4 regions of the Sorangium sp. So ce362 genome follow, and region 4 is predicted to be linked to each of the others. Evidence: riboswitches for the same ligand, from Rfam matches in the RefSeq annotation. Region 4 holds a riboswitch; each other region holds the start of a gene.
The links. Region 4 has a riboswitch for cobalamin ahead of WMF17_RS01590 (energy-coupling factor ABC transporter permease). Riboswitches for the same ligand answer to the same signal wherever they lie in the genome.

Region 1: another riboswitch for cobalamin. It lies ahead of WMF17_RS05625 (TonB-dependent receptor); the one in region 4 lies ahead of WMF17_RS01590 (energy-coupling factor ABC transporter permease).
Region 2: another riboswitch for cobalamin. It lies ahead of WMF17_RS20110 (ribonucleoside-diphosphate reductase subunit alpha); the one in region 4 lies ahead of WMF17_RS01590 (energy-coupling factor ABC transporter permease).
Region 3: another riboswitch for cobalamin. It lies ahead of WMF17_RS20160 (TonB-dependent receptor domain-containing protein); the one in region 4 lies ahead of WMF17_RS01590 (energy-coupling factor ABC transporter permease).

The regions. Positions count from the first base shown of each region.
Region 1 covers NZ_CP150332.1:1,415,666-1,423,325, forward strand. Annotated here, with positions in the region: gene WMF17_RS05610 (LysR family transcriptional regulator) at 221-1,135, shown strand; gene WMF17_RS05615 (hypothetical protein) at 1,149-1,676, opposite strand; gene typA (translational GTPase TypA) at 1,740-3,578, opposite strand; cobalamin riboswitch at 3,778-3,985, shown strand; gene WMF17_RS05625 (TonB-dependent receptor) at 4,219-6,354, shown strand; gene WMF17_RS05630 (ATP-binding protein) at 6,377-7,660, shown strand, end outside.
Region 2 covers NZ_CP150332.1:5,174,600-5,182,259, reverse strand. Annotated here, with positions in the region: gene metE (5-methyltetrahydropteroyltriglutamate--homocysteine S-methyltransferase) at 1-1,340, opposite strand, end outside; gene WMF17_RS20120 (acyl-CoA thioesterase) at 1,360-1,782, opposite strand; gene WMF17_RS20115 (ribonucleotide-diphosphate reductase subunit beta) at 1,769-2,788, opposite strand; gene WMF17_RS20110 (ribonucleoside-diphosphate reductase subunit alpha) at 2,785-5,277, opposite strand; cobalamin riboswitch at 5,535-5,742, opposite strand; gene WMF17_RS20105 (hypothetical protein) at 5,880-6,863, opposite strand; gene WMF17_RS20100 (hypothetical protein) at 6,932-7,660, opposite strand, start outside.
Region 3 covers NZ_CP150332.1:5,189,181-5,196,840, reverse strand. Annotated here, with positions in the region: gene WMF17_RS20195 (OmpP1/FadL family transporter) at 1-1,186, shown strand, start outside; gene WMF17_RS20190 (OmpP1/FadL family transporter) at 1,186-2,568, shown strand; gene WMF17_RS20185 (hypothetical protein) at 2,627-3,778, shown strand; gene WMF17_RS20180 (peroxiredoxin) at 3,946-4,521, shown strand; gene WMF17_RS20175 (TlpA family protein disulfide reductase) at 4,532-4,966, shown strand; gene WMF17_RS20170 (hypothetical protein) at 4,944-5,090, opposite strand; partial or broken gene WMF17_RS20165 (AMP-binding enzyme) at 5,187-5,564, opposite strand; cobalamin riboswitch at 5,838-6,064, shown strand; gene WMF17_RS20160 (TonB-dependent receptor domain-containing protein) at 6,236-7,660, shown strand, end outside.
Region 4 covers NZ_CP150332.1:394,759-402,418, forward strand. Annotated here, with positions in the region: gene WMF17_RS01570 (CbiX/SirB N-terminal domain-containing protein) at 1-1,148, opposite strand, end outside; gene WMF17_RS01575 (energy-coupling factor ABC transporter ATP-binding protein) at 1,124-1,951, opposite strand; gene WMF17_RS01580 (CbiQ family ECF transporter T component) at 1,948-2,697, opposite strand; gene WMF17_RS01585 (hypothetical protein) at 2,687-3,055, opposite strand; gene WMF17_RS01590 (energy-coupling factor ABC transporter permease) at 3,052-3,786, opposite strand; cobalamin riboswitch at 3,864-4,068, opposite strand; gene WMF17_RS01595 (enoyl-CoA hydratase/isomerase family protein) at 5,000-5,827, opposite strand; gene WMF17_RS01600 (3-hydroxyacyl-CoA dehydrogenase family protein) at 6,073-6,963, opposite strand; gene WMF17_RS01605 (tetratricopeptide repeat protein) at 7,173-7,660, shown strand, end outside.

The DNA of each region.
Region 1 (7,660 bases), 1.0 Mb from region 4:
TCGATCGGATCATCCGATGTGAAGCGCGCGGAATCACGCGGAGAGGAGGCGACGACGCGCCAGGGCACGCGGAGACGCGCCGGAGACGAGCGCGCGAATGCGTGGAGGAGAGCATGCGTGCTCCGCCGTTGCCCGGCGATCCGCCATCGCCGTATACTCGCCATGCATCTTTGCATGGCGCGGCGCGCTCCCGGGCAGCCGCGCCCCGCGCGCGAGAGCCATGCTCGACTGGGACGATCTGCGCTACTTCCTCGCCGTCGCGCGGCACGGCAACCTCTCGGCCGCCGCGCGCGCGCTCAAGGTCACCCAGCCGACCGTGGGGCGGCGCATCGACGCGTTCGAGCGGCGCCTCGGGGCGAAGCTCTTTCAGCGCTCGCCGTCGGGGTTCGCGCTCTCGGCCGCGGGCGAGAGCGTGCTCGGCCACGCCGAGCGCATGGAGCAGGGCGCGCTCGCCGCCGAGCGCGCCGCCTCCGGCCGCGACGCCGGCCTGAGAGGCCACCTCCGCATCACCGCGTCCGAGTGGCTCGCCGTCCGCGTCCTCGGGCCGCTGCTCGTCCCCTTCCTCGCGCGCCACCCCGCCATCTCCGTCGACCTCATCGCGGATGCGCGCTGGCTCAGCCTCCCGCGGCGGGAGGCGGACATCGCCCTTCGCCCCGCCGCGTTCGAGCACCACGAGGTCTTCCAGCGCGAGGTCGCGCGGATCGGGTTCGGCCTCTACGCCTCGGAGGCCTACCTCGCCGAGCGCGGCCTGCCCGACTGGGACCGGCAGTGCGAGGGCCACGCCCTCGTCACGATGAACGACGAGCCGCCGGCGATCGCCGATCTGTCGTGGCTGCGCGCCGTCGCCGCGAAGGCCCGCGTCGCCGCCCGCACCAACGGCCGCGAGACCCAGGCGACCATGGGGGCCGCCGGCGTCGGGCTCGTCTGCCTGCCGCGCCCCCTGGGCGACGCGACGGCGGGGCTGCGCCTGCTCTCGCCGCCGTCGCCGCCGCCCGAGCGCGCGCTGTGGCTCGGGGTGCACCGCGACACGCGCGGGGTGCCGCGCGTCAAGGCGCTCGTCGCGTTCGTCATCGACGCCCTCGGGCCGCTGCGCGGCGCCCTGCGGCCCGGCGCGCGGCCGCGCGAGACCCGGTGACGCGCGCCCCCGGCTACCGGTCCTGGCCGAGCTGACACTCCCTGTGCGCCTTGAAGGCAGGCGCGCAGTCCACGTACACGAATTCGGCGTCGCACGCCGACTCGCGGGAGCCCAGGCACTCGAAGAGCGGATCGAGCCACGCCGAGATCTGCTCGCAGGTCGTGAACGACCCGATGTGGACGATCCCGCCCATGCAGTCGAAGTACGGCGCGGCCAGGGCGTTGCAGGGGCGCGGCTCCGAGAGCAGATCGGCGCAGGCCTCGCGACAGCCGGGCTCCCGGCACGCCGTGTCCTCGAAGAGGTCGCAGAAGAAATTGCACGAGGCCCTCACGGACTCGGCCGATCCCGCCCCGCTGGAGCTCGCCGTCTGCGGGCCCGCGCTCGCGCTCGACGTCGCGTTCGAGGTCGCGCTCGCGCCGGCGCCCCCGGAGCCGTCGTCGCCGCCCGCGGAGCCGTCGAGCACCACGTTTCCGCCGCAGGCGCTCGCCCCCGCGAGCGCGACGAGCGAAGCCAACCGCGCTGAAAGCAGCGTCGTTCTCATCCCCGGAAGCCTACACCCGGGCGGGCAGGGGAGGGGCGCTCGCCGCCGGGCGCCCCCGGCCGATCACTCCACCGCCTGCGACTGCTCGATCGCGTCCTCGCGGCGCTCCCGGCGGTTGCACGCGAGCACCTTCTTGCGGACGCGCACCGCGTCGGGCGTGACCTCGACGAGCTCGTCGCCGTCGATCCACTCCATCGCCGTCTCGATCGTGAGCAGCCGCGGGCTGGCCAGGAGGACGTTCTCGTCCTTGCCGTGGTTGCGCACGTTCGACAGCTTCTTCTCCTTGATCACGTTGACGTCGGTGTCGTTCGGCCGGTTGTGCTCGCCGATGATCATCCCCTCGTAGACCTCGACGCCGGGGACGATGAAGAACATCCCGCGCGGCTGGAGGTGGTGCAGCGCGTACGGGGTCGCCACGCCGACGCGATCGGCGACGATGGCGCCTGTCGGGCGGCGCATCATCGGGCCGCCCCAGGGCGCCCAGCCGTCGAACATCGTGTTGAGCAGGCCCGTCCCGCGCGTCGCCGTCAGGAACTCGCCACGGAAGCCGATGAGCCCGCGCGACGGCACCCGGAACTCGAGGCGCGCGCGCCCGAAGCCGGGGTTCGTCATCTTCACCATCCGGCCGCGTCGGCCGCTGAGGCGCTCGGTCACGATGCCGACGTAGGTGTCCGGCGCGTCCACGACCACGAGCTCGACCGGCTCCATCACCTCGCCGTTGATCTCGCGCGTCACGACCTCGGGGTTCGAGAGCTGCATCTCGTACCCCTCGCGCCGCATCGTCTCCACCAGGATCGCGAGCTGGAGCTCGCCGCGGCCGAGCACCACGAACGTGTCGGGCACCTCGGTCGGCTCCACCCGGATCGCGAGGTTCTTCATCGCCTCGCGCTCGAGCCGCTCCTTCAGGTGACGGCTCGTCAGGTACTTCGACTGCTTGCTCTTGCCGGCGAACGTCGACGTGTTCACGCCGATCTTCATCTTGATCGTCGGCTCCTCGACCACGATCCGCGGCAGCGCCTCGGGGCGCGCCAGATCCGCGATCGTGTCGCCGATCGTGACCGCATCGATCCCCGCGATGGCGATCACCTCGCCCGCGACGGCGCTCTCGACAGCGACCCGCTTCAGCCCCTCGTAGGCGTAGAGCATCTTCACGTAGCCGCGCGACTGCCCGTCCTCGCCGAGGAGCGCGACGTCGACGCCGGACCGGGCGGTGCCCCGGACCACGCGGCCGACCGCGAGCCGGCCCACGTAGTCGTCGTGGGTCGTGTTGCTGACGATGACCTGGAGCGGCCCGTCGGGGTCGCCGGAGGGGCCGGGGACCCGCTCGAGGATGGTCTCGAAGAGCGGCACGAGGTCCGTGGCCTCGTCCTCGAGCTCGCGCTTGGCCTGGCCGAACTTCGCGACCGCGTAGAGCGTCGCGAAGTCCATCTGCCCGTCGCTCGCCTCGAGATCGCAGAAGAGGTCGAACACCTCGGAGAGCACCTCGTGGGCGCGCGCGTCGCTCCGGTCGATCTTGTTGATGACGACGATGATCGGGAAGCCGCGCTGGAGGCACTTCGAGAGCACGAACCGCGTCTGCGGCAGCGGGCCCTCGGCGGCGTCGACGAGGAGCAGCGCCCCGTCGGCCATCATCAGCGTGCGCTCGACCTCGCCGCCGAAGTCGGAGTGGCCGGGCGTGTCGACGATGTTGATCTTGACCCCGCGGTACCGGATGCTCGTGTTCTTCGCGAGGATCGTGATGCCGCGCTCCCGCTCGAGGTCGTTCGAGTCCATGACCCGCTCGGCCACGACCTCGTTTTCCCGGAAGGCGCCCGACTGGCGGAGCATGTGATCGACGAGGGTCGTCTTCCCGTGGTCGACGTGGGCGACGATGGCGATGTTGCGGAGGTCGTTACGCGGCATATATGTACAGCGGCGGCCGTGTAGCACGCGCTCCACGAAGGAGCGAGCCCATCCTCGCTAGAGCTCGAACGTTCGGCCCGCACGCCGGACGTCGCGCAGGGGTCGAGCAGGCCTCACGCGAGCGGCGCGAGCGGCGCGAGCGCTGCGAGCGGAGCGGGCGAGGTGAGCGGGAACGATTGACAGCCGGAGGGGCGCCACCTTAGGGTGCGACCGCGCTGGTGCCTGGGCGCCTGTCCAGGCTGAATAGGGAACCCGGTGAAATTCCGGGGCTGCCCCGCAGCGGTAAGCGAGAACGACCTCCCACGACAAGCACTGGCCCGCGAGGGCTGGGAAGCGGTGGACAGTAGGAAGCCGGCCCGGCCGGAGCGCTCGCGAGCCCGAAGACCTGCCAGCGCCCGGCGACGGGGAGACATCCGATGCCGGTTCGACCTGGGAGCCTCGAGGGAGGCGGTTAGGTCCGAGCCGGTGCATCTCTGCGCACGTCCCGGATCCCGAACCGCCCCCCGCGATGCCTTTCGGTCGCCCGTGGGGGCGAGAGGTCGGTCCAGCGCATCGCGCCGGATTCGCCTTTTCCTCCCCGCGGAGCTCGACACGAGCGGCCCGCCGCCGCTCCGCGCGATTGCAGCGAAGGAGGACATGAATGCTCCGCGAGACGGTCACGATCGGCCACGCACACCGCCATCCGCTCGGTCGGATGGCCGCACTGGCCCTCTTGCTGGCCGCCGCGCGGCCGGCGCGCGCCGAGGCGCCCGCGGACGGGGGCGCGCTCGAGGTCACGGTGCAGGCGGAGAAGCCGGGAAGCGAGGCCGCATCGCGCGTCTCGGTCGGGTACCGCGAGCTCGAGCTCAGGCCGAGGCTCCGGCCGGGCGACATCCTCGAGGCGGTCCCCGGGCTCTTCGCCGTGCAGCACGCCGGCGGCGGCAAGGCGAACCAGTACTTCCTGCGCGGCTTCGACGCGGACCACGGGACCGACGTCGCCTTCTTCGTCGACGGGGTGCCCGTCAACCTGGTCAGCCACGGCCACGGGCACGGCTTCACCGACCTCTATTTCATGATCCCGGAGCTCGTGACAGGGCTCGACGGCTACAAGGGGCCTTATTACGCGAGCATCGGCGATTTCGGCACGGCGGGCGCCGTCAACCTCCGCTTCGCCGAGAAGCTCGACGAGAGCACCGCGCAGCTCAGCGTGGGGCAGTACGGCATCCTGCGCGGCCTCGTGATCGCCTCGCCGGATCTCGGCGACGGCTGGCGCGCGGTGACCGCGGCGGAGGTCTACCGGAACGACGGGCCGTTCCTCAATCCGGAGCAGCTCGAGCGCTTCAACGTGTTCCTGAGGGCGACGCACGACCTCGGCGGCACCGGGAAGGTCCAGATGACCTGGATGTCCTACGGGTCGACCTGGTCCGGCTCCGGCCAGATCCCGGCGCGCGCCGTGTGCGGCGAGGGCGAGCAGGGCGGCCTGAACCCGCCGCCCTCCGCCTTCGGACAGCCGTGCATCGATCATTTCGGCGCGGTCGATCCGACCGAGGGCGGGTCGACCGCGCGGCACATGGGGTCCGTCTCCCTCTCGACCGCGTGGCGGGACGCCGACCTGAGCGCGATGGCCTACCTCCTCAGCTATCGCTTCACGCTGTACTCGAACTTCACGTTCTTCAGCGAGGACCCCGACCACGGCGACCAGATCGAGCAGAACGACGACCGCACCGTCGCAGGCGCCGATCTCCGGTTCCGCAAGCAGTTCGAGCTCGGGGGGGCGAGGTTCACGACCTCGCTCGGCGCGCAGCTCCGCGCGGACGGGATCGACAAGTCGCTCCACCACGACCAGGCGCGCGAGCGGCTCGAGGAGAGGGACCGGACCCACATCGACGAGGGCCAGATCGGCGTCTACGTCGAGCAGGACGCCCGGCTCCGGCGCTGGCTCCGCCTCGTGCTCGGCGCGCGCGGGCAGTGGATCGACGTCAACGTGGACGATCTGCGCGAGGACCTCCAGGCGACCGGGAACAGGTCGAGCGGCGTCCAGGGGCAGATGCAGCTCCTCCCGAAGCTCACGGCGATCGTCTCGCCGATCGACGGGGTCGATCTCTTCGCCCACTACGGGCGCGGCTTCCACTCGAACGACGCCCGGGGCGTGGTGCTGGCCCAGGGGGCGGCGACGCTGATCACCCCCGCGATGGGCTACGAGGTCGGCGCGCGGGTCGCGCCCGTGCGCGGCCTCTCGCTGAGCGCGGCCGGGTTCCTGCTCGATCTCGACTCCGAGCTGGTCTGGAGCGGCGACGCCGGCGTGACCGAGGCGTCGGGGCAGACGCGGCGCTACGGGGTCGAGATCGGCGCGCGTTACCGGCTCGGGAGCTGGCTCTTCGCCGACGTGGACGCGACCTTCACCCGCGCGCGCTTCCGCGTGAACGCCGGCAACGCGAGCGCGGTCGCCCTCGCGCCGACCCGGACGCTGACCGCGGGGGTCGGCGTCCGCCCGACGTTCGGCGCGTTCACGCCGTTCGCCGCGCTGCGGGTCAAGGCGATCGGCGCGCGGCCCGCGACCGAGGACGAGTCGCTCACCGCCGAGGGGTTCACGGTCGTCGACGCGAACGCGGGGCTCCGGTGGAGGAACGTCGAGGCGGCCGTGGACATCCAGAACCTCCTCGACACGACGTGGCGCGAGGTCCAGTTCGCGAGCGACTCGCGGCTGCCGTACGAGCCGGCTGCGGTCACCGGGATCCACTACTCGCCGGGGTGGCCCTTCACGGCGATCGGGCGGGCGACGCTTCATTGGCAGTAGCCCCAAGGCGCGCGCCGTTGCGATGGCGCGCGCCCTGCGCTTCCATGCCGCCCTCCCCGTGAGCCCCCCGCCGCCCTCCCAGCTCCGCGCCCCGCGCGCGCCGCGCGCCCGCGCGGAGCTCGTCGCGACCGGCTGGGAGCTGTTCTCGGCCCTGCTGTTCCTCTCCGCCGTCGTCCCCGCGGCCCTCACCACGCCGTGGCCGGCGATCCTCCTGCTCGCCTCGATGGCCCTCTCGGCCGCGCTCTCGGGCGTGCTCGTCCGCCGCGGCGACCGCGGCTTCGCCATCGCCGCGGCGATCCGCACCCTCTCGTGGCCGCTCGCGGTCTCGCCGCTCGCCTTCCGGGGCGCCCCCACCGCGCCCTCCTCCTGGCCGGGTCCGCTCGGGATCGGCCACGCGACGCCCCCCTCGTGGCTCGGCCTCCTGGTCACGGCCGTCGCCTTCGGCGTCATGGCCGGCGGCATGCGCCGCGCCATCTACCGCAGCCTGCTCCGCGCCGACGCGGCCGACGGCGGCGCCTCCGAGGCCGACTCGGCGCGCGCCCTCGCCGCGGCGCTCCGGCCGAGGCTCGCCGAGTCGGCGACGGCCGCCGGCATCGTCGGCGGGCATGTCATGCTGCTCTTCTGCGTCGCGTTCCTCCGCACCCAGAGCCAGGTCGTGTTCCAGGCGTGGTTCGAGGTCGTCCCCCTCCTCGCGCTCTCCGGCACCCTCGGCTTCACCCTCGCCGTCCGCCCGGCCACGCGCCCGATCGTCGCCGCCCTCCGGGCCGGCCCGTCCGGCGACCGCGCCCTGCTCGGCCGCGGCCTCACCCGCGCCGAGCGGCTCCCCGACGTCCTCGCTTCCCTGAACTTCGCGCTGTGGCTCGGGTGCACCGCGATCGGCATCGCCTACGTGCGCCCCGGCGCCACCTTCAGCCCCGGCGCCACCTTCAGCGTCGCCGACGCGCTCATGCAGCTCGGCTTCGGCGCGCTCTTCGCCTTCGGCGTCTCGTTCTACCAGCGCGCGTGGCACAAGGACTCGGTCGCGCGGGCGGTCGACCTCCTGCGCGCGTGGACGGGCGCGCCCGAGCGCGGCGGCGCGGCCCCGATGCCCCTCCGGCGGCGCATGCTCCGCGACTTCGGGCTGCCGCTCCTGTTCACGGGGCTCCTCTCGCTCTTCTCCTCGATCGGCCTCTACCGCGCGCTGGCGACCGGCTCGTCCTTCGACGAGGACTTCAACGCCATCACCGCGCTCTTCGCCTCGTTCTCCCTCCTCGTGCTCGCCGCCCTCGGCGTCGTCGCGCGGGCGGCGCGCGAGCTGTCGCGGCCG
Region 2 (7,660 bases), 4.8 Mb from region 4:
TGAGGGAACGAGCCGATCGTCGTCGTGGGGAACGCCGGGAGGCCGAAGCGCGCGCGCTGCTTCGCCGCCCGCTCGGCGAACGGCGACGCCCGGCGCAGCATCCCATCGTTCACTGCGTCGACCCGCGCGCGGACCCCCGGGTTCCGGGTCCGCTGCGAGGCGCGCCGCGCGGCGAGCGCGCTCCGCGCTTCGTCGAAGGCCGCCGAGCTGGGCGAGCTCGTCGCGGCGGCGTCGGCGAGCGCGCGGAGCTCGGCGAGCTTCTGCGCGGCGAAGGCCATCCAGCGGAGCAGCTCCGCGTCCAGCTTCTTCTCGACGGAGAGGTCGGCGGGCACGTGGAGCAGCGAGCACGAGGGCGCCACGAAGACCCTGTCCGGCCCGAGCGCCGTGACCGCGCGTCGGATCCGCCGGTGCGCGGCGTCGAGATCGGTGCGCCAGATGTTCCGGCCGTCGACCACGCCCGCGGAGAGGGACATCGACGGCGGGAGCGCCGCGAGCGCGGCGTCGAGCTGCTCCGGCGCGCGCAACAGGTCCACGTGGAGCGCATCGAAGCCCGACCCCGCGGCGAGCGCGAGGTTCTCGCCGAGCGCGCCGAAGTACGTCGCGAGGAGGACGCGCGGTCGCCGCGCGCACGCGGCGAGCCGGGCGAACGCCCTCTGGCAGGCGTCCCGAGCGCGCGCGTCCAGGTCCAGCACGAGGCACGGCTCGTCGATCTGGACCCACGCGACGTTCCGCTCCGCGAGCGTCCCGAGCAGCGCCTCGTAGACCGGGAGCAGCCGATCCAGGAGATCGAGGGGGCTGGCGCCGGCCGGCGACCCCGGCGCGAGCTTGGAGAGGAGCAGGAACGTGACCGGTCCGACCACCACGGGGCGGGTCTCGACGCCGAGCGCGCGCGCCTCCTCGAGCTCGCCCACGATCTTCGACGCTTCGAGCTCGAACTGCTGACCAGGATCGAGCTCGGGGACGATGTAATGGTAGTTCGTGTCGAACCACTTCGTCATCTCCAGGGCGGCGACGTCGACGCCCGCGGCGCGGTCCTGGAGACCCCGCGCCATCGCGAAGTAACGAACGAGAGGATCGGGGATGGCGCGATAACGCGCCGGCACCGCGCCGACAGCGACCGTCATGTCGAGCATGTGGTCGTAGAGCGAGAAGTCGTTGCTCGGGATCTGATCGATGCCCAGCGACCTCATCGCCGACCAGTGCCGGCGACGGAGCGTCGACGCCGTCGCCTCGAGCTCGCTCGCCGGCGAGCTCTTCGACCAGTGGCTCTCGAGCGCTTTCTTCAGCTCTCGAGCGATGCCGAAACGCGGATAACCTAGACACGTTGCGAGCACGGACATGGGAGTCCCTTTCTCCTTTTCAGGATTGTGCGATCGATCGGAACGGTGGGACGCTCGTCGGCTTCCCGTGCGTGTCGAGCGCGACGAGGACGAAGCGGCCGCGGGTGGCGAGCTGCCGATCTCCGCTGATCAGATCCTCGGCGTAGAGGCCAACCTCCACGGTCATGGAGGAGCGCCCGGTGGCGGCGATGCTCGCCACGAGCTCGACGAGCTGACCCTGCCGCACAGGCACATGGAAGTCGACCTTCTCGCTGCTCGCGGTCACCACCGCGCGGCGCGCGTAGCGCGAGGCGAGGATGAAGGCCGCCTTATCCATGAGGGCGAGCGCCTGTCCGCCGAACAGCGTCCCGTAATGGTTCGTCTGCCCGGGAAAGACCATCTCGACGAGCCGAGCCTCGGTGATGAGCCCGGCCTCGATGCGCTCGATCTCAGAAGGAGGCATCGAGGACGACCTCCCCGGAGACGCCGACCTGATAGGCCGACACGCGGCGCTCGAAGAAATTCGTGACCTCCTGGACATCCTGCAGGTCCATGAAGGAGAACGGGTTCTTCGCCCCGTAGCGCTTCGGCATGCCGAGCGTGACGAGCCGCTGGTCGGCGCAGAACTCGAGGTAGCGGCGCACGTCGCGCGCCGACATGCCCGCGACGCCGGCGCCGAGGAGATCCTCCGCGAACCGTGCCTCGCAGTCGATCGCCTCATCCATCATGTCGGCGATCGACCGCGAGAGGCCGGCGTCGAAGAGGTCGGGCTCCTCGCGCCGCACCGTGCTCACGACCTCGAACGCGAAGCGCATGTGCGCGCTCTCGTCGCGGAAGACCCAGCTCGTCCCCGCGGCGAGCCCGTGGAGCAGGCCGCGCGAGCGCAGGAAGTACACGTACGCGAACGCGCCGAAGAAGAAGAGCCCCTCGACGCACGCGGCGAAGCAGATGACGTTGAGGAGGAACTGCCGCCTCGCGGCGCGCGAGTCCAGCCGCCCGAGCGACTCGATGGAATCGATCCATCGCATGCAGAAATCGGCCTTCGCCCGGATCGATGGGATGCTCTCGACGGCCGCGAAGGCGCGGTGACGGTCCTCCGGATCGGGGATGTACGTGTCGAGGAGCGTCAGGTAGAACTGGACGTGCAACGCCTCTTCATAGAGCTGCCGCGACAGGTACATCCGCGCCTCCGGGGCGTTGATGTGCCTGTACAGGTTGAGCACGAGGTTGTTCGCCACGATGGAGTCACCCGTGGCGAAGAACGCGACGAGGCGCTGGACGAGGTGCCGCTCCGCGCCGGTCATCTTCCGCAGGTCGCCCACGTCCGTCGAGAAGTCGACCTCCTCCACGGTCCACGTGTTCCTGATGGCGGCGCGGTACATCTCGAAGAAGACCGGATAGGCCATCGGGCGCAGGGTGAGGCAGTGGCCCGAATCCAGGAGGCGCGCGGGGCGGCTCAGGCGGCTCATTGGCAGGCCTCGCACGCTTCGGGGTTCTCGAGCGCGCACGCCACGTCCGCGGCCGCCTTCGCCGCGGGCACCCACCCGCGCTCGGGGTGCGGCTCGGCGCCGCCCCCGGGCGTCCGGTCCGGCGCCGCGTCCACGGTGGCCTTGGTGATGCGCGTCGCGGGGCGCGATCGCAGGTAGTAGGTCGTCTTGAGGCCCTTCTTCCATGCGTGGAAGTACATGCTCGACAGCTGACCGATGGTGGGGGTCTCGACGAAGAGGTTCAGCGACTGGCTCTGATCGATGAAGGCGCCGCGATCCGCGGCCATGTCGATGAGCGAGCGCATCGGGATCTCCCACGCCGTCCGGTACACGGCGCGGACCTCCTCCGGCAGCTCGTCGAGGCCCTGGGCCGAGCCCTCCGCGAGCTTGAGCCGCGCGCGCACGGCGTCGTTCCAGGCGCCGTGCCGCTTGAGCTCCGCGACCAGGTAGCGGTTCATCTGCAGGAAATCCCCCGAGAGCGTCTCGCGCTTGAAGAGGTTCGACACCTGCGGCTCGATGCACTCGCAGCAGCCCGCGATCGACGCGATCGTCGCGGTCGGCGCGATGGCGACGAGCAGCGAGTTCCGCAGCCCCTCGGCGCGGACGCGGGCGCGGAGCGCCTCCCAGCGCGCCGTGTCCTCCGGGACGGAGTCCCACGCGTCGAACTGGAGCTCTCCGCGCGCGGCGCGCGTCTCGTCGAACGACGGGTGGGGCCCCTTCTCGGCCGCGAGGTCCGCGGACGTCGAGAGCGCGTGATAGTACACCTCCTCCGAGATCCGCCGCGAGAGGTCGCGCGCGGCCGGGGCGTCGAAGGGCAGACGCATCTGGAAGAACACGTCTTGCAGCCCCATCAGCCCGAGCCCCACCGGCCGCCAGCGGAGGTTCGAGCGCTGGGTCGAGGCGATGGGATAGTAGTTGAGGTCGATGACGCGGTCGAGCTGGCGGATCGCGCTCTGCACCGTACGCGCGAGCTTCTCGAGGTCGAACGCGACCGCGCCGTCTTCCCGCAGGGCCGTGTGGCGCGCGAGGTTGATCGAGCCCAGGTTGCAGACGGCCGACTCCTCCTTCGAGGTCACCTCCAGGATCTCGGTGCACAGGTTCGAGAGGTGGACGGTGCGGCCCGGCAGCGCCGTCTGGTTGCACGCGCGGTTCGACTTGTCCTTGAACGTCATCCAGCCGTTGCCGGTCTGCGCGAGCGTGCGCATCATCCGCGCGTAGAGCTCGCGCGCCTTCATCGTCTTCCTGGCGAGGCCCGCCGCCTCGGCCTCGGCATAACGGCGCTCGAACTCGTCTCCGTAGAGATCGGGCAGATCGCGCACGTCCTTGGGATCGAACAGGCTCCATTCGCCGTCGGCCTCGACCCGCTTCATGAAGAGGTCCGGCACCCAGCTCGCGAGGTTCAGGTTGTGCGTGCGCGCGGCCTCGTCGCCCGTGTTGTCGCGCAGCGCGAGGAACTCCTCGACGTCGGCGTGCCACGGCTCGAGGTAGACGCAGCAGGCGCCCTTGCGCTTGCCGCCCTGGTTCACGGCCGCCACCGACGCGTCGAGCGTCTTGAGCCACGGCACGATGCCGCTGGAGTGCCCGTTGGTGCTCTCGATGAGCGAGCCGCGCGACCGCACGCGGTGGTAGGCGAGCCCGATGCCGCCCGAGAACTTCGAGAGCATCGCGACGTCGGTGTAGCGCTGGTAGATGGTCTCGAGGTGGTCCTCCGGCGAGTCGAGCAAGAAGCAGCTCGAGAGCTGCTCGTGGCCCGTGCCCGCGTTGAACATCGTGGGCGAGCTCGGGAGGTAGTCGAGCGACGAGAAGAGCCGGTAGAGCTCGATGGCCTGCGCCGCCGTCTCGGACAGCGCGCACGCGATGCGCAGGAAGAACTGCTGCGGCGTCTCGACGACGAGGCGCGTCTCGGGGTGCTTGAGCAGATAGCGATCGTAGAGGGTCCGCAGGCCGAAGTACTCGAGCTCGTTGTCCCGCCCCGGCTCGATGGCGTCGTTCAGCTTGCGGGCGTTCTGCGCCACGAAGCCGTGGAGTCGCTCGTTGATGAGGCCGAGCCGCCGCCCGACGGCGATGGACTGCGAGAAGGCGTGGATCTCCTGGTTGCGGACCTCCTTGTCGATATAGGTGGCGAGCAGGCGCGCCGCGAGCTTCGCGTACTGGGGCTCATCGGCGATGAGCGAGGCCGCCGTCTGGATGGAGAGCTGATCGAGCTCGCGCGTCGTCGCGCCGTCGTAGAGGCCGCTGATGGTCTTTGTCGCGACGCGGAGCGCGTCCACGTCGGACAGGCCGGCGCAAGAGCGGCTCACGGCCCGGACGATCTTGTTGACGTCGACAGGCTCGCTCGATCCGTTCCTCTTCTTCACCCGCATCGTCGTGTGTGGGAGTGCGTCCTCGGCGCCGCGGGTGCTCGTGTGGGGCGTGTGGAGCGCGCGCAACGGCGCCGCGCCGTTGCTCCTCATCGACGTATCGCTCAGCATGGCAATCCTCCTCGTCGTGCTTCGTTCGGAGCGGTCCCGGACCGCTCGCGTCGATGCCGCGAGAGCGAAGAAGCCAGCCGATGCGCACGGGGCGCGTGCTCTTCAGGAGAGAGCCTTCGGACCGACCGCTCGCCCCCGCGGGCGAAAGGAAGACGACGCGGGAGGGGGTCGGAACCGGGACAAGCGCGAGAGTCGGCGCCAGCTCGGACCTACCGCCCTCCCACGAGGCTTCCAGGTCAAACCGGCGCGGGATGTCTCCCCGACGCAGGATGTTGGCAGGTCTTCGGACTTGCGAGCGCTCCGGCTCTCGCCGGGTTCCTACGGTCCACCGCTTCCCAGCCCGGAGGCCAGTGCTCGTCGTGGAGATCGTTCTCGCTTACCGCTGCGGGGCAGCCCCGGATTCGCACCGGGTTCCCTTTTGAGCCCCGGACCGAAGCCCGAGGCACCAACACGAGGCACTACATATTGTGGTGCGGGCCTCCGGTCAAGCGAGATGTTGGGGGTGGACCGGCATTTCCCCGTTCTGCTTTCCTTACTGCTTCCTGGTTCCTTGGCGTCATTGCGGTTCGCTTCCCGGCCGACTTCCCGCAGCAGAGGTAAAGCTAGGGGCAGGACGCGTTTACGATCGCCACGGCGTCGAGATCGAAGATGCCCGTTGCGCCGGTCAAGTCCGGCCGATCGGTGATCCGCACGTAGCGCGCGAAGCTGAGCTCGAGATCGGCGAGGTCGAATGCATCGCCGCCCGCGACCTCGGGGTCGGTCGGATCGATGGAGCTCGTGTCGGGGTTCGCGAGCACGGGGTGCCAGCCGGCGCAGGAGCCGTAGGGGGCCGCCGTGGCCGTGCACGGGAAGGCTATCCAGTCGACGCCGTTCTGGCTCACCTCCACGGTCGCGAGCTCGGCGAACACGGTGGTCGGGCCCGTCTGGAACGCGTTCTCGAAGACGATGAAGTCCGGTCCTGGCCTGTCGAGGATGAGATTGCCCGAGAAGCCGAAGGTGACGGTGCCGCCGTTGCCGAGAGACACCACGTCGGTCGAGCCAGCGCAGCAACCCCCGCCCTTGGGAGGACCGAAGGCGATGCCCGGGAATCTGTCCTGCCCATAGGTCTGGCCCGGCCCGAAGAGGTGGCTTACCACCTCGGAGGCGAACACCGTTTCCGCGCCCGTGCAGCCCTCGCCGCCGCCGCCGCCGCCGCCGCCAGCGCCGCCGCCGCCAGCGCCGCCGTCACCAGCGCCGCCGTCACCAGCGCCGCCCGCCCCGCCTGTACCCCCTGCGCCGCCGGTGGCGTGCTCTCCGCCAGTGCCGCCGTCGCCCCCGGCACCCCCAGCGCCGCCGTCGCCCCCAGCGCCGCCCGAGCCGCCGGTGCTCGTCGCGCCGCCCGCGCCGCTCCCGGCGTCGCTCGACGACGTGGTTGCCCCGCCGCCCGATCCGGTGGCCCCTCCCTGACCGGCCGCGCCGCCGAATCCCTGCGCGGCCGTTCCTCCCATTCCCCCGGACCCGCTCCCGGACGGCGAGTCCTCCGAGGAACAGGCGATGATCGTGAGAACCGACAGAAGCACGCTCGCGCGCGCGATGCGAAACACCATGAGACCTCCGAGGGCGGGCGCGCGACGCGTCGGAACGCGCCCGACGCGTCGCGCGGCCCGCGTGCTGATCAGTAGAACGGCGCCGACGTACCGTAGCGCGCGGAATGGATGTTATAATCGGTGCTGTTGATGCTCCCATCCCCGTTGAAGTCGGCGTGCTGGTTGTATCCGGAGTTGCCCAGCTGGGTGTTCCACGCCGCCATCAGGATGTTGTAATCGTCCGTGTCCACGTCGTCGTCGTTGTCGAGATCCGCGTCCGCGATGTTCCCGAAGCCGTCGCCGTCGGTGTCGCGCTGGTTCGAGTTCGCGGTGAGGTAGGCGTTGTCCGCGCCGTCGGGCACGCCGTCGCTGTCGGAGTCCGGCGCGCCGTCGGGGAAGTACAGCGTCACCTTCGGCGTCACCCAGGTTTCCCAGAAGTCCGAGGCGCTTCCGGCCGAGTAGCACTGCCCCGCGGGGGACGAGTACTCGTCGCCCGACGGGTTCCAAACGATCGCCAGGGCGCTCGTGTGGCCGACGAACGCGATGGGCGAGGTCGTGCTGTCGTCCTCGCAGACGTCCGGCGCGAGCTCGAGGTACTGCGACGAGCTCGCCTCGTTCACCGGCGTCTGGCTGCCCCCGACGACGCTCGCGACGACGCTGGCGCGGATGAGCGCGGCGTAGCCGTTCTCGCTCGCGCCGCCGACGCCGAACGCGTCTCCGCCGCCCACATGCAGGGTGTCGTCCTCGTCGAAGCCGAGCGCCGCCGCGTTCAGCACGTTGCTCGCCAGGAGCGAGCCCTCGCTGCCGCCATACGCGTA
Region 3 (7,660 bases), 4.8 Mb from region 4:
CGCGACCGGCGCCGCGGTCGCGGAGGGCTACGAGGCCGTCTACGCGAACCCCGCGCTCCTGTCGCTGTCGCGCGAGCGCCGGCTCACGCTGGGGCTCGCGGGCGCGATCTTCGACCTCCGCGCGGGCGGCCGGCGGCTCTCGTACGCGCCGCTGCGCGGCAGCCTGATCGGCGCCACGGTGCCGATCCCGTTCGGCGGCGCGCTCGCCGAACGCGTGACGATCGGCCTCGGCTTCTTCGCGCCGTTCGACGTGGTCGTCCGCGGGCGGATCCTCTACCCGGAGACGCCGCAGTTCCCGCTCGCGGACCGCACCCAGTCGGTCGCGGTGCAGGCGGCGCTCGGCGCGTCGCTCGGGCGCGGCGTCCGGGTGGGCGCCGGCTTCGCCGCGCTGGCGGCGCTGTCCGGCTCGGTGACGGTGGCGACCGACGCGTCCGGCCGCGTGGGCACGCTCGTCGAGGACACGCTCGTCGCGAGCTACGGGCCGATCCTCGGCGCGAGCTACGACATCGGCGCGTACCGCGTCGGGGCCACGTTCCGCGGCGAGCTCGTCGGGCGCTTCGACGTCGTCATCCACGCCGACGATCTCGGGGGGATCGCCGTGCCGCCGCTCCACATCGCGGGGATCGCGCAGTACGATCCGGCGCAAGTCGCGCTCGAGGTGGCGCGCGTGAAGGGCCCCTGGAAGGTGGCGATCGGCGCGACGTACAAGCGCTGGTCGGACTACCCCGGCCCTGTCGAGGCGACGGTGCGCTGCCCGGAGGTCGATCCCGATACGGGCGCGCCGTTCACCGGCTCCTGCGCGGCGCCGGCGCCCGCGGACCCGGGGTACTCGGACACGGTCGTGCCGCGCGTCGGCGTGGAGCGAAGCCTCGCGCTGCGGCCGGGGGCCACGGCGCACGCGCGCGGCGGCGCCTACGTCGAGCCGTCGCCCGCGCCCGAGCAGACGGGCGCGTCGAACCTCTACGACAACGCGCGCGTCGCGCTCTCGCTCGGCTACGGGCTCGCGCTCGCCGCGCCGCTGCCGCGGCTGACGCTGGACCTGTTCGCCGAGGTCCAGGTGCTCCTGCCGCGCGCGCACCAGAAGCGCGGCGAGCAGGCCGCGGGCGGCGGGGACGGCGGCGACCGCGCGGTGCGCACGCGGGGCGTCCTCGTCGCGGGCGGGACGACGCTCGGGGTCGCGTTCTGATGCGCCGGCTCTCGTGCGCCGCCGCCTCGCTGCTGGCGCTCCTCGCCGCCGGGCGAGCGCGCGCGCACGCGCCCGACGCGTACGGCTTCGGCTCGCGCGGCGCCTCGATGGGCGGCGCGCTCGCGGCCGACGCGACCGATTTCTCGGCGAGCTACTACAACCCGGCGGGCCTCGCCGGCGCGACGGGGCTCGGCCTCTCGATCGGCTACGGTCACGCGTCGAACCGCCTGCGGTTCAACGATCGCGACAGCGGGGTGCGCGACGTCCACGGGCTCTCGGGCGGCCTCGTCGTGCCGGGCGAGGTGCTCGGCGTCCCGTTCGCGTTCGGCCTGGCGACGTTCCTGCCGGACGACGGGCTGTCGCGGATCAAGGCGATCCGCCAGGAGACGCCGCGCTGGGAGCTCTACGACGACCGGCTCTCGATCCTGTTCCTCGCCGCGAACATCGCGGTGCGCCCGCTCCCGTTCCTGGAGCTCGGCGGCGGCGTCGCGTTCCTGGCCTCGACGCGGGGCCGCTTCTCGGTGACGGGCCGCGCCGACGCGCTCTCTCCCCACGACTCCGCGCTCCGCCACGAGGTGGACGCCGACCTCACGTCGATCCGCTACCCGCAGCTCGGCGCCCGGATGCGCGCCGGAGATCTCGGCTTCGTCGGGGTCGTCTACCGCGGGGAGGCGAAGCTCCCGCTGTCGATCGACGCGCGGCTGCGAGGGATCGTCGACTTCGCGGGCATCGAGGTGCCGCTCCTCTACGAGCTCGAGTCGCGCACCGTCGACGCGTTCCTGCCGCAGCAGGTCGTCGTGGGGGCGAGCTTCCAGCGGATCGAGGGCCTGCGCGTGAACCTCGACGTCACGTGGGTGAACTGGTCGGCCTACGAGAGCCCGGTGGCGAGGACGCGGGCGCACCTCGAGGCGGCGCCGCCCCCGGACCTGCCGCTCGATCTGCCCGACGATCCGAGGCCCACGTCCGTGGTGCCGCTCCGGTTCGCGGATCGGCTCGTGCCGCGGCTGGGCGTCGAGTACGTGGTCGTCGCGGCGGGGGGCTTGCGCAAGGTGGCCGGGCAGGGCGCGCAGGGGGGAGCGCGCCGCGCGGTCGAGATCCCGCTCCGCGCGGGGTACGTCTACGAGCGCTCGCCGGTCCCGCCGCAGCGGGGCGTGACGAACTACGTCGATGCGGATCGGCACACGATGTCGCTGGGCGCGGGCGCCGTCCTGAATCGCCCGCTGGAGGAGCTGCCGGGGTCGCTCCGGATCGACCTCCACGGGCAGCTGTCGGTGCTGCCGGAGGTGATCGTGGAGAAGGATAACCCGGCGGATTTCGTGGGCGATTACCGCGCGGGCGGGACGATGGTGAACCTCGGGGCGACGGTGACGGCCGCGTTCTGAGGTGGAGCTTGCCGCCTGCGTCTACTGGTGATCGCGACGCGCGCTAGCATCCGCCGCCATGCATGGGCCTCCTCACCCGCTCGTCCGCCGTTCGACCGCGGTCCCCGCGCTCTTGCTGTCGTGCGTGTCGCTCGCCGCGTCCTGCGCGACGCTGCCGTCGGACAGCGACGAGGGCAGCTTGCCGAGCGCCCTCGCCGGGCCGTTCCGGGCGATCGATCAGGAAGAGCTGGGCAACTCCAGGGCAGCCCCGCACGTGATGAACGACGACGAGCGCTTCGCGCGCGACGCGTCCGTTGTCGATCTCGACGGCGACCCCGCCACGCTCGCGGCCGCCGGCTTCTTCGCCGCCACGCTCCGCCCCGAGGACGCCCCGCCGGACCCGCTGGCCCCGCCGAACGCGATCGTCCGCCACGACGCCGCGGACGGCCGCTCGTTCGGGCGAGCGTCCGTGACGGTCCTCACGCCGGAGCTGCCCTGGGAAGGCGGCGTGGCGGCGGCCCCTTCGGCGCTCCTCGTGGGCGGCGAGATCTGGCTCTACTACGCGGCGGAAGGCGGCATCGGCCTCGCGCGCAGCGCCGACGGGGTCGCCTTTGCGCGTGCGCCATCGCCCGTGCTCGCGCCGCTCGCGTCCGGCGACGGCGGCTGGGAGCGCGGCGCCGTCCCCGGCAGCCCCGGCGTGGTCCGCCTGCCCGACGGCTCGCTCCGGATGTTCTACGTCATCGCGGGCGACGGCGACGCCTCGTTCGTGGGCGAGGCGCGCAGCGACGACGGCCTCGCCTGGGAGCGCGTCGGCGACGGCCCCGCGCTCGCGCCGGCGCCCCGGCCGGCGCGAGCGCGGGCCAGCGCGCCGGTGAGCGAGGACGAGCCCTTCGACAGCGCCGCCGTCTTTGACCCCGCCCCGGTGCTCGCCGTCTCGGCCACGGGCCGCCCGAGCCTGCGCGTCTACTACGCGGGCCGCGACAGCGCGGGGCGATCCGCGATCGGCCTCGCGGCCCGCTTCGGTCCCGACGGACCGCTCCAGCGCGCGGCGGCGCCGGTGTTCGGCGCGTCGTCCGCGCTCGCGCCGCGCGCGCCCTGCGTGGCCGCCTACCCCGGGTTCTCGCTGCTGTTCGTCACGCAGGCGGCCGGGGCGGGCGACGGCCAGCGCTACCCCGCGGTCGCCGCCGGCGTCGCGCCGGCCGACGCGTCGCTCCCGCCGCCCGGGCCGTGAGCGCGCTCGGGCCGCCGGCCCGCCGGGCCTCCCGTCGCGCCGCAGTTGACGCCGTGGGCCCCGGCACAACGACCTCCGCGTCGACACCATCGTTCGACGCACGCACGACGCAATCGCCAGCGCACCGGCCGATCGAGCCCGTGCTCGACGAGGCCCACGGAGGAATCATGTCCATCGCCAGAGTGGGTGAGCCCGCCCCCGAGTTCACGCTCCCCGCGTTCGATCCCGCCGCCCCGAACCGCAGCGATCTCTCGATCTCCCTGTCGGATCACAGCGGCCGGTGGCTCCTGTTCTTCTTCTATCCGATGGACTTCACCTTCGTCTGTCCGACCGAGATCCTCGCGCTGGCCGACCGGCGAGCCGATTTCGATCAGCTCGGCGCGAGCCTCCTCGGCTGCTCGACCGACACGATCTACACCCACCGGGCCTGGGCGATGATGCCCCGGGAGCAGAACGGCATCGCGGGCGTGAACTACCCGATCGCCGCCGACCACTCGGGCGAGGTGGCGCGCAAGTACGGCGTCCTCATCGAGGGCGTCCACGCGGCGCTGCGCGGGCTCTTCATCATCGATCCCAAGGGCCTGCTCCAGTACGCCGTGATCCACTCGCTCAACATCGGCCGCTCGACCGACGAGACGCTCCGTGTGCTCGCGGCGCTCCAGACCGGCGGCCTGTGCCCGTCCGACTGGAAGCCGGGCAAGGACACGATCGAGATCGCGGCGGAGCGGCGCCGTGCTGCCTAGCGGCGCGCCGATGCCCTCGTTCGAGGGCGCGACGCGCTGGCTGCACGGCGAGCCCACGCCCGCGTCGCTGAAGGGCGCGCCGGCCGTCGTGCATTTCTGGGCGGTGTCGTGCTCGCTCTGCAAGGACAACCTGCCCACCCTGCGCGCGTGGAAGGAGAAGTACGGGCCCCGCGGCGTCCGCTTCGTCTCGGTCCACATGCCGCGCCAGGAGTCCGACACGCGCGTCGATCAGGTGGAGGCCGTCGTGGAGGAGACCGGCATGGACGAGCCGGTCGCCATCGACAACGCGCACGCGATCGGCGACCGCTTCCAGACGGGCGGCCTCTGGCCCGCGTACTTCCTGTTCGACGGCGAGGGGAAGCTGAGGGCGCGATCCGCGGGCGCCGCAGGGCTGTCGCACCTGGAGCGCACGCTCGCGCAGCTCACGGCCGGGGAGGGCGGCTGAGCGGCCCGGCCGGACGCGCGACAAGCGCCGGCCCGGCGCGGCTCGCCAGGTCGAGGGCCACCCGGCTCTCCGGGAGCTCGTCGACGCGTGGCATGGAATAGGTCTGGATGCTGGGGATGGCCATGGTTGTTCCTCTCTCACGTGATCCGCGTTTCATCTCGGCGGCTCGGGCGAGGCGCGAGAGGCGTGGTCGCCGCGCTGCCCCTGCCCGCGCCGCGCTTCAGCGTTGGGCGCCCTGCGCGAGCCGGCCTTCGATCCACTGGCGGAGCGCCTTCTTGTCCACCTTGCCGACGCTCGTCGTGGGGAGCGCGTCGAGCCACTCGATGCGATCGGGCACCTTGTACTGAGCGACGCCGCGCTCGCGCAGGAAGGCGTTGATCTCGCGCGCGGCCGGCGGCTGCCCGCGGGGCACGAGGAACGCGCACGATCGCTCGCCGAGGCGCTCGTCCGGCATGGCGACGAGCGCCGCGTCGCGCACCGCCGGGTGGGCGAGGACGTGGTTCTCGACCTCCTCGGCCGCGATCTTCTCGCCGCCGCGGTTGATCTGATCCTTGGCGCGGCCCTCGACGACCAGGTAGCCCGCCGGCGTCCGCCGCACGAATAGGTACGTCGTCACATCCCGCTCCGATGGGCTTCGAGAGCCGCGTGGGCTCGATTCATCGGGCTCTGGACGTGAAGTCGCGGGCCGCTGCTCAACCGATTATATGATAACGAAAATCAATTTCAAATGACTCATGACACGTTGATTGACAACTGTCAAGGATTCGTGGTGCTGGTCCGGGGTGCCCTCTCCGTGGCCTGCCGACGGGCTGCGCTGGGCGGGCGCTTCTGTGCGGGCGCTTCTGTGTTGACATTCCATGAGGAGTCTGGCAGGAGTCGCCCCGCCATCGGTGCTCGCCCGGCCATGCCTGGCGAGCTGAAAAGGGAACCCGGTGTGAATCCGGGACTGCCCCCGCAGCGGTGAACGGGAACGACCATCACCATCAAGCACTGGGCCAAGCGCATGAGCGGCCTGGGAAGCGGTGATCAGTAGGAAAGCGACCGGCGACGGCCGCGGCGCCCGTGAGTCCGAAGACCTGCCGAGGTGCGCGTGCCGGTGCTCCGGCGCGCGCTGACCTGAGCCTTCGAGGGGAAGGCGCGCAGGCTCTGGACCACCCCGCTCACGCGCGGTGCCGTAGCCCGTCACGCAGCCCCCTCGCCTGGCTCTCACCCGAGCAGTGCTGGGTCGACGCGGGCAGGCGGGCGTGAATGGTTCATCCATCGGATCGTGTGGCGCGTCGTCGCTGGAGCGACGGCGCAGGGTGCTGGCTCGTGCTCGCTGCCGGCGGCGCCGTGGCGGTCGCGCCGGCCGCCCTCGCGGAGGAGCTGCGCAGGTCAGGGGGCGATCCGGGCGGCGATCGCGCTGCCGCAGCGCCGGCGCCGCTGGAGGTGCGCGTCGAGGGGGAGCGCGCGCTCGCGCCCGCGCCGCCCCGGGACAGGTCCGTCGCGGGGTCCGTGCTGCGCCGTGATCGCCTCGGCGGCGCGGGGCTCGAAGCCGCGGACGTGCTCCGCACGCAGCCGGGCGTCCAGGTGACCGAGTCGGGCGGCTTCGGCGGACCGGCGACCGCCGCGATCCGGGGCGCGACCGCCGCGCAGACGCCCGTGTACCTCGCCGGTGTCCGCCTGAACGACGACGTCGCGGGGACGGCGGATCTCTCGCTCGTGCCCCTCTGGCTCATCGAGCGTGTCGAGATCTACCGCGGCAACGCCCCCATCGAGGCCGATCGCCTCGGGCCGGGCGGCGCCATCTTCTTCGAGCCTCGGCGGCCTTCCCGGACGATGGCCGGCGCGGGCGCGATGACAGGCTCGTTCGGCGCCTGGCGCGGGTGGGCCTTCGCCGGCGTCAGCGCGGGCCCGGTGAGCTCGATCGTCGGGGTGAGCGCGGAGGCCGCGACGAACCGCTACGCGTTCGTCGACGATCGCGGCACGCTCTTCGACGCGAGCGACGACACCGTCCAGCGCCGGCAGAACGCCGACGTGCGCATGATCGACGCATGGGCGCTCGCGCGCGTCGATCTCGGCCGCGGCGCGATCGTCGACGTGATCGCGAACGGCACAGGCCGCGAGCAGGGCGTGCCGCGGCTCGCGCTCCTGCCGTCCCGGAGGGCGCGGGGGGAATCCCGGCGCGCGCTCGCGTCCGTCGTGGCGCGGGTCCCGTTCGGAGGCGAGGCGGAGCACACGCTCGAGGCGCGCACCTCGTTCATCGAGGCGCGCTCCGAGATCCACGATCCCCTCCTCGAGCTCGCGATCCACGCGCGCGAGCTCCGCATCGCCGGCCGCCGCCTGGAGCAGACGCTGGGGGCGACGCTCTACTTCTCCGATCGCCTCCGGGTGCGACCCATGCTCTCCGTCGCGCGCGAGGGCATCTCGCGCGAGCCGGGCGACATCCCGCTCGCCCGCGCGGGGCGCTCGTTCGCGCGCGCCGCCGCCGGCGCGGAGGTGCGCCTCGGCGAGGGGCTCGCGCTGCACGCCCTCGCGAGCGGGGAGTGCCACGCCACCGGCGCAGCACCGGAGCGCCCTTGCGATGTGCTCGCGCCGACCGGGCGTGTCGGGGTGGAGGCGGGGAGCGACCGGCTCCGCGTCCTCGCGACCGTCGGCCACTACCTCCGCGTCCCGACGCTCGGCGAGGTGTACGGCGTCTCGGGCGTCGTCCAC
Region 4 (7,660 bases):
TCGCCGAGCAGGTGCTCCTCCACGAGGTCCTCGGCGTCCTCCTCGCGGACGCCGCGGTACCACACCCCGTCGGGGTAGACGGCGACCGTCGGCCCCTCGCCGCAGCGGCCCATGCACGACGTCCTCGTCACGCGGATCTGCTGCTGCTGGCCGGCCTGCTTCAGGCGACGGCGCAGCGACTCGAGCAGCGCCAGGCTGCCGCGGTCCACGCAGTCGGCGTTGCCGCAGACGAGCACGTGCTTGCGCAGCGGGCGGTGGGCGTGCAGGTGGTTCGACGCCTGCGTGTGCGTCAGCGTGTGGCGCACGCTGTAGAGCATCGCCTTGAGCCCGCCGACCTCCTGGGCCAGCCCCGGCATGGCGGTGCGGTACATGCACGTGTCGCAGGGGAGGGGCGACTCGCCGGCGAGCGCCTGGCGCGCGCGCTCGTCGACGAGCCCGAAGAGCGCGCGCGACAGGCCGAGGTGGGGCGCGAGGGACGCGCGGATCCACGGGTACGTCGAGGCGAAGCGATCGACCTGCTCGGCGAGCTTCGTCATGAGCCGGCCGGCGAAGAGGAAGTAGGGGAGGACGACGACGCGCTCGGGCCGCTGGCGCGCGACGCGATCGAGCGTCTCCTCGACCGAGGGCCGCGTGATGCCGATGAAGGTCGGCTCGACGAGCTGGAGCCCGCGGCCCTCGCCGATGAGGCGCGCCATCTTGCAGAAATCGCCGTTCGCGTCCGGGTCGCTGGCCCCGCGCCCCACCACGACGAGCGCCGTCCGGGCCCGCGCCGCCGGGTCGTCCGGCAGCACGGACGCGGCGCGCTCGAACGCGAGCTCCGCGAGCGCCGGGTGCACGCCGAGGTGCCGCGCCGCCGAGAAGCGCACGCCCGGGTGCGCGGCCCGCGCCTGCTCGAGCGAAAGCGGGATGTCGTTCTTCACGTGACCCGCCGCGAACAGGAAGAGCGGCACGACCGCCACCCGGGACACCCGCGCCGCGAGCGCCGCGAGCGCGTCGGCGAGATAGGGCGTCGCGAGCTCGATGTAGCCGTGCTGCACGACGATCCCGGGCCGCGAGGCGCGGTAGTCGGCCACGAGCGCCTCGAACTCGGCGTTCGACGCGGCGTCGCGGCTGCCGTGGCCGATCAGCAGGAGCCCGTCGTCATGCATGCGAGCGCCTCCTCCAGGGTGAGCGGAAGGCCCGCGTGGCCCCGCAGGGGGGACGGGCTCATCCGGGTCCAGAGCTCCGCGACCCAGGGCCGCCTGAGCCGCGCCCGCGCGAGGAGCTCCCCGCGCGCGAACACCTCGCGCGGCGGCCCGTCCGCGAGGACCTGTCCGTCGCCGAGCAGGATCGCCCGCGTCGCGAAGAGCGGCACGAGATCGACCGCGTGCGTCGCGGCGACCAGCGTGGTCCCCTGCTGCTCGGCGAGGGCGCGCAGCGTCCGGCAGAGGGAGAGCTCGCCCTCCGGGTCGAGGCCCGCGGTCGGCTCGTCGAGCAAGAGCACGCGCGGCCGCATCGCCAGCATCCCGGCGATGCACGCGCGCTTGCGCTCCCCGAAGCTCAGCGCCTCGATCGCGCGGCCCTCGAGGTGCGCGATCTGCACGGCGGAGAGCGCCGCCTCGGCGCGGCGCCGCGCCTCGGGCGCGGGCAGGCCGAGGTTCCTCGGGCCGAACAGGACGTCGTCGAGGAGCGTCGCGCCGAGCAGCTGGTCGTCCGGGTCCTGGAGCACGAGCGCGGCGCCCGCGGCCACGGCGTCCGAGGGCGAGCCCACGCGGCGGCCCGAGATCTCGACGCTGCCGCCGGGCGCAGGGAGGAGCCCGACGAGCGTCCGGAGCAGCGCGGTCTTGCCGGCGCCGTTGCCACCGAGCACCGCCACGGACTCGCCCTCGGCGACGTCGAGGCGCACGTCGCGCAGCGCGGGCTCGGCGCCGCGGTAGCCGATCCGGGGGGCGCGCAGGGCGATGGCGCTCATCCCGCCTCCCCGGCGGCGACGCTGAGCCCGAGCGCCGCGAGGGCGGCGGCGGCGAACGCGAGGTTCGCGGCGGGCGCGCTCGCCCGGCGGTCGGCGACGGGGAGCTCTCCCTTGTAGCCGCGGAGCTGCATCGCGAGGGCGGCGTGCTCGGAGCGCTCCAGGGTCCGGAGCGCCACGACGCCCGCGACGGCGCCGGCCGAGCGCGCGGCGGCGCGCGGGTGCGCGAACCCGCCGCGGAGCGCGGCGGCGCTCCACGCGCCGTCGGCCGCGCGCTGGAGCACGCCGGCGAAGCGCCGCGCGAGCGCGAGCAGCTCGACGAGGGCCGCGGGCGCGCCGAGCCCGGCGAGCGCCGACTCGATCTCGGCGGGCGCGGCGGCGCTGGCGAGCCACCGGAGCACCGCGGCCGCCGCGAGGACGCGCGCGGCGATGGCCGCGGCGCGGTCGGCCCCCTCGCGCGTGAGGGCGTCGAGCGGGAACGGCGCGCCCGCGAGGAGCGGCTCCCCCGGGGTGAGCGCGAGCGCGAGCGCGGCCGCGAGCCCCCCGAGCCACGCGGCGGGCGCGAACGCGCGGAGGACGGCGCCCGCCGTCACGCCCTGGAGGCGGAGGGCAGCGCACGCGACGACGAGCAGCGCGGCCGGCGTGAAGGGCGAGCGCGCGCCCGCGGCGACGCAGCACGCGGTCACGGCGGCCCCGAGGCGGAGCCGGGGATCCACGTCGCGGAGCCGCGCGGGGAGGTCAGTCCGCACGGAGGCCTTCAACGCCGGGCTTGCCGCCGGGATCGCCGGCGGGCTGACCGGCGCGCTCGACGAAGAGCACGCGCGAGAAGTAGCCCAGGGCGAAGCCGGAGAGGAGCCCCGCCCAGAGGAACGCGAAGAGCAGGAGATCGCCCTCGAAGCCCGCGAACAGCGGCCCCGTGTCGTGGCGCCCCGCGTCCTCGGCGACGCGGCGGATCACGGCCTCGTCGACCCCGTCCCAGGAGGCGTTGCCGCACGCGACGAGCCCGAGCGCGGCGGCGGCCGGGAGCGCGGCGGTGAGCCGGAGCGCCGCAGCGCGCGCGCGCCGTGCGAACGCGGGCTGCGCGCGCTGCGCGACCCGCCGTGTCACGACGCCCCCGCGGCGAGCGGGACGACCCGGAGCCGCTCCAGGATGTCGGGCCGCCGGGCGCGCAGGAAGACGAGCGCCCCCGCGGTCATGGCGCCCTCGAGGAGGCCGAGCGGCAGCTGGGTGGGGACGAAGGCGAGGGCGACGCCGGTGAACATGGACGTCACCGACCCTTCGCCCGCGAGCCCGAGCGCGAGCTCGAGCGCCGTGGTCGCGTACGTGGCCCAGTCCGAGGTCACGCCGGCCAGGAACCCCGCGACCCAGAGGCTCGCGCCGCAGCGCTGCGCGAGCCGGAAGGCGAGGAACCCGGTGAACGCGCCCGCGATGCCCATGGACGCGACGTCGGCGCCGAGCGTGGTGAGCCCGCCGTGCGCGAGGAAGAGGGCCTGGATGAGGAGCGCCACAACGGTGACGAGGACGGCCATCCAGGGGCCGATGAGCACCGCGGCGAGCCCGGTGCCGCACGGGTGGGAGCAGGTCCCGGCGGTCGGCACCGGCACGGGCATGCACGAGATCGCGAAGACGGCGGCGGCGACGAGGCCGACGAACGGCTTGTAGAAGACGTCCTGCCGGGTGCGCTGCCGGAGCAGATGGAGGGCGATCGCCACGAAGGGCAGGGCGATCGCGTTCCAGACCGCGCACCAGCCGAGCGGCAGGACGCCTTCCGCGAGGTGCATGGCGGCCGCGGGCCGGGCCGCGAGGAGCGTCGCCAGGAACACGCAGGCGATGGACACGGCACGGCCGTGGGGACCGATTTCGGCGCTCCGGGTGAGATCCGCACCCGAACGCCACGAAGACGTGCGCAAGCTGCACCTCGTGGGGGGCTCGGGTAGGTCTCCCGGCTCATGGGTTCAGGGAGCTGTTCGAGCTCCCAGCGCTGCGTCCACCTTCCCAGGCCTGTTCATGAGGCCCAGTGGTCTTCGGAGGCAGCTCCCCACTCACGGTGGCGGTACCGCGCCGGTTTCGCACCGGCTTCCCTGTTATGCCCTGAGGGCACCCGAGGCGTAGATTGTCAGATGGATCTCGGTAGCCCCGTTTCGCGCTCGGCGTCAAGGACGTCGCGTCGCGATCGCGGGGGCGCTCGTCTCGCGGCGCAGCGCGGCGCGGCGAGCGGGCGGTCCTGGCGCTGCCGCGGCGTGCCGTGCGCTGTTGGCGCCGCCCTGTCGAGCCGACCGGCGGCGCCATACGGGATCGCGCCCTGTGCAATGGTGGAATCGGAGGCGAGGACGGGAAGGAGAAGGAGAAATTGACCGAGACGCACGAGGCAAAGCTTTCTCGAAAATGCTGCAAGCCTTGTGCTTCGGTAGTTAAAGTCTCTTTACTTGCTCGCCTCAGGGTCGCTGCTTACCCCGGCGTCCTGTCGGGGCGTGCGCCGCCCCATGCGCGCGGCGCAGGTTCTGGGCCCTCTCGGCGCGTGCGCGCCTCGTGCGCGCGGCGCACGCTCCGGTGGTTTTCTCGCGGCAGTGTGCCTTGTTCGTCCTGGCTCTTTACTTATGAGCAGGTGTTCCGTGCCTGGCTCCCTTCGTCGCGGCGCCTGCCGTGAGGGGCCGGCGGGTTCTCGTGTACTCCTTTCCGAGAACGCGAAAATGGACTCCGCCGGAGGCTGTCTGCCGTGCACGGGTATGCCCGGCTCGAACGCGCATTCGCCGGAATGGGCGGCGTCTGCGCTGTGCGGTCGTCTGGCTGTCCTCGTGCCGGGCGCAATCCGCTCACCTGCGTGCATACGTTGCACTTTGTTATCGACAACCTGCCCTTGGGTGCCACACTCTGATCACCGCATGCGCACCGGCGCGGTTTCCCCCCCCGGCCCGGAGCGCGTGCGGGTTTTCTTGAGCACCGCGACGGACGTCCACCACGCCGCCGCGGTCCCCCTGCCGCGGTCATGTCTGGCCCCCCTCCAGCATGATGCGCGGTATTTTTTTGTCCTCCGGCGTGCGGCTCGGAGGCTCACTTTCCGGTGAACGCGGCCTGTGATTTCGCCAGGAAAGCTTTCATTCCGAGCTGCTGGTCGTCGCTGCCGAAGAGCGCGGCGAAGGCCTGGGCTTCCAGCTCGTTGGCGGCGGCGAGATCGAGGCTCTCGCCGCGCAGGATGACGCGCTTGGCGGCGGCGACGGCGAGCGGCCCGCGCGAGGCGATCTTGAGGGCGGTGTCGCGGGCGCGCGCGAGGAGCTCGGTCGCCGGGAAGACGGCGTTGACGAGCCCGATCGAGAGCGCCTGCTCGGCGGTGATCATATCGCCTGAGTAGATGAGCTCGCGTGCGCGTCCGGGCCCGACCCGTCGCAGCAGCCGCTGGGTGCCGCCGAACCCTGGGATGACGCCCAGGTTCACCTCGGGCTGGCCGAGCTTGGCGCCCTCCGCGGCGTAGATGAAGTCGCAGGCGAGGGCGAGCTCGCAGCCGCCGCCCAGCGCGAAGCCGTTGACCGCGGCGATCACGGGGAACGGGGCGGTCTCGATGAGGTCGCCGAGGCGGTGGCCTGCGTCGGCGAACCGCTTCGCGGCGATGCTGTTCATGGCGGCCATCTCGGCGATATCGGCGCCGGCGACGAACGCCTTGCCGGCGCCGGTCAGCACCGCCGCGCGGATCTCGTCGCCCTCGGCGGGCGCGAGCAGATCGCGGAAGGCCGCGGTGAGCTCGCCGAGGACGGCGGGGTTCAGGGCGTTGAGCTTGTCCGGCCGCTGGATGGTCACGGTGGCGACGTGGCCCGCGCGCTCGACGGCGACGAACTGGAGCGTACCGCGAGCAGGGATCCCCGGCTGCTGTTCTTGAGCGGTCATGGGGTGGGGTTAGCAGCGCCCGGCGCCGGGGGGAAGCGCCTGCCTCGCGCCCCGGAAGGCGCCATTTCGTGCCCGCCTGGGCCTGCTATGTATTCATTGCGTTCCTGGACGCAGGCCGCGCGCGGTCATGGGGAATCGCGTAAACAGGCTGTCTCCTGAACCGCCAGAAATGTTCGCATCTCGCGGATGACGCGGCGTCCCTCCACCCCCGCCCCCGCCCCCGCCGTCTCTGTCGCGGCTCCCGCCTACACGGCCCTCCCCGTCTTCTGCCCCTTCTCGTCGTACACGTAGAACCCCCGCCCGCTCTTCTTCCCGTACCACCCCGCCGCCACGAGGTTCCGCAGCAGCGTGGGCGCCCGGTACTTCGAGTCCCCGAACTCCCGGTGCAGCACCTCCGCGATCGAGAGCACCGTGTCGAGCCCGATCAGGTCCGCGAGCTCCAGCGGCCCCATCGGGTGGTTCAGCCCGAGCCGCGCCCCCGCGTCGATGTCCTCCGGCGTCGACAGCCCCTCCTGGAGCGCGAAGCACGCCTCGTTCAGGAACGGGATCAGCATCCGGTTCACGATGAACCCGGGCTGGTCCTTCGAGGTGATCACCGTCTTGCCGAGGCCCACCGTGAGCGCCCGGACGGCCTCGTACGTCGCGTCCGACGTCTGCACCCCACGGATGAGCTCGACGAGCTTCATCAGCGGCACCGGGTTCATGAAGTGCATCCCGATGACCAGCTCAGGCCGGCCGGTCACCGCCGCGAGCCGCGTGATCGAGATCGACGACGTGTTCGACGCCAGGATCGCCCCCGCCGGCATCGCCGCGTCCGCGAGCTTGAAGATCCGGCTCTTCACGTCGAAGCTCTCGGTCACCGCCTCGACGGCCAGGTCGACCCCCGACAGGCCGGCGATGCCGTCCGCGACCGCGACGCGGCCGAGGAGCGCCTCCCGCGCCTCCGGGGCCATCTTCCCCTTCTCCACCTGCTTCGCGAGGATCGCGGCGATCTGAGCCTTGCCAGACTCCGCCACCGGCCTCGAGACGTCGCACAGGACCACCTCGAGGCCCGCGGCCGCGGCGACCTGGGCGATGCCTCGCCCCATCTGGCCCGCGCCGATCACCCCGAAGCGCTTGATCGTCGTAGCTTCCATGCCCGTGGTGGATACCCGAAGCCGAGGGCGCGGTGAATCGTCCATGCAGACGGCCCGCCCGCTGGCCGTCCCCGCGGCAGAAGCGCGCGAAAGCTGCGCCCGCGCTTTTGCCGCGGGGGCGAGGATCCTTGAAACCGTGTCGTCCGCCCGGCTATCTTCGCCCGGCCGTGAACGGACCGGACCGAATTCGCGAGGTCCGCGGAGATACGATGAGCGTTGAGACGATTCGGATGGCCCTCGGGCGCCTGCAGGATGAGCCCGAGAACGAGGCAGCCTGGAACGAGCTCGCGGAGGCCGTGACTGCTCCGAACAACGGCGCGGGCGCGGGCGACGTCGAGCGTCTGCTCGGCGCGGCGCGCGGGCGGCACGAGGAGCGGCACGAGTGGCAGGCCGTCGCTCGCCTCCTCGAGCTGGAGATCGCGCTCGCCGCCGGCAGCCCCGTCGAGGGCGCGATGCAGGCGGAGCTCGCCCGCGTCTACCACGAGGAGCTCATCGACGTCGAACGCGCGACGGCCGCCTACAAGCGGCTGCTCGAGCTGCGCCCCGACGACGACGCCGCCACCGAGGCCCTCGAGACCGACGCCTCGAAGCGCGAGCGATGGCGCGACCTCGTGGACCGCTACATGGCCGAGGCCGAGGCCGCGACCGACGGCGCCTTCAAGAGCGCGCTCACCACGAGCGCCGCCGACATCGGCTA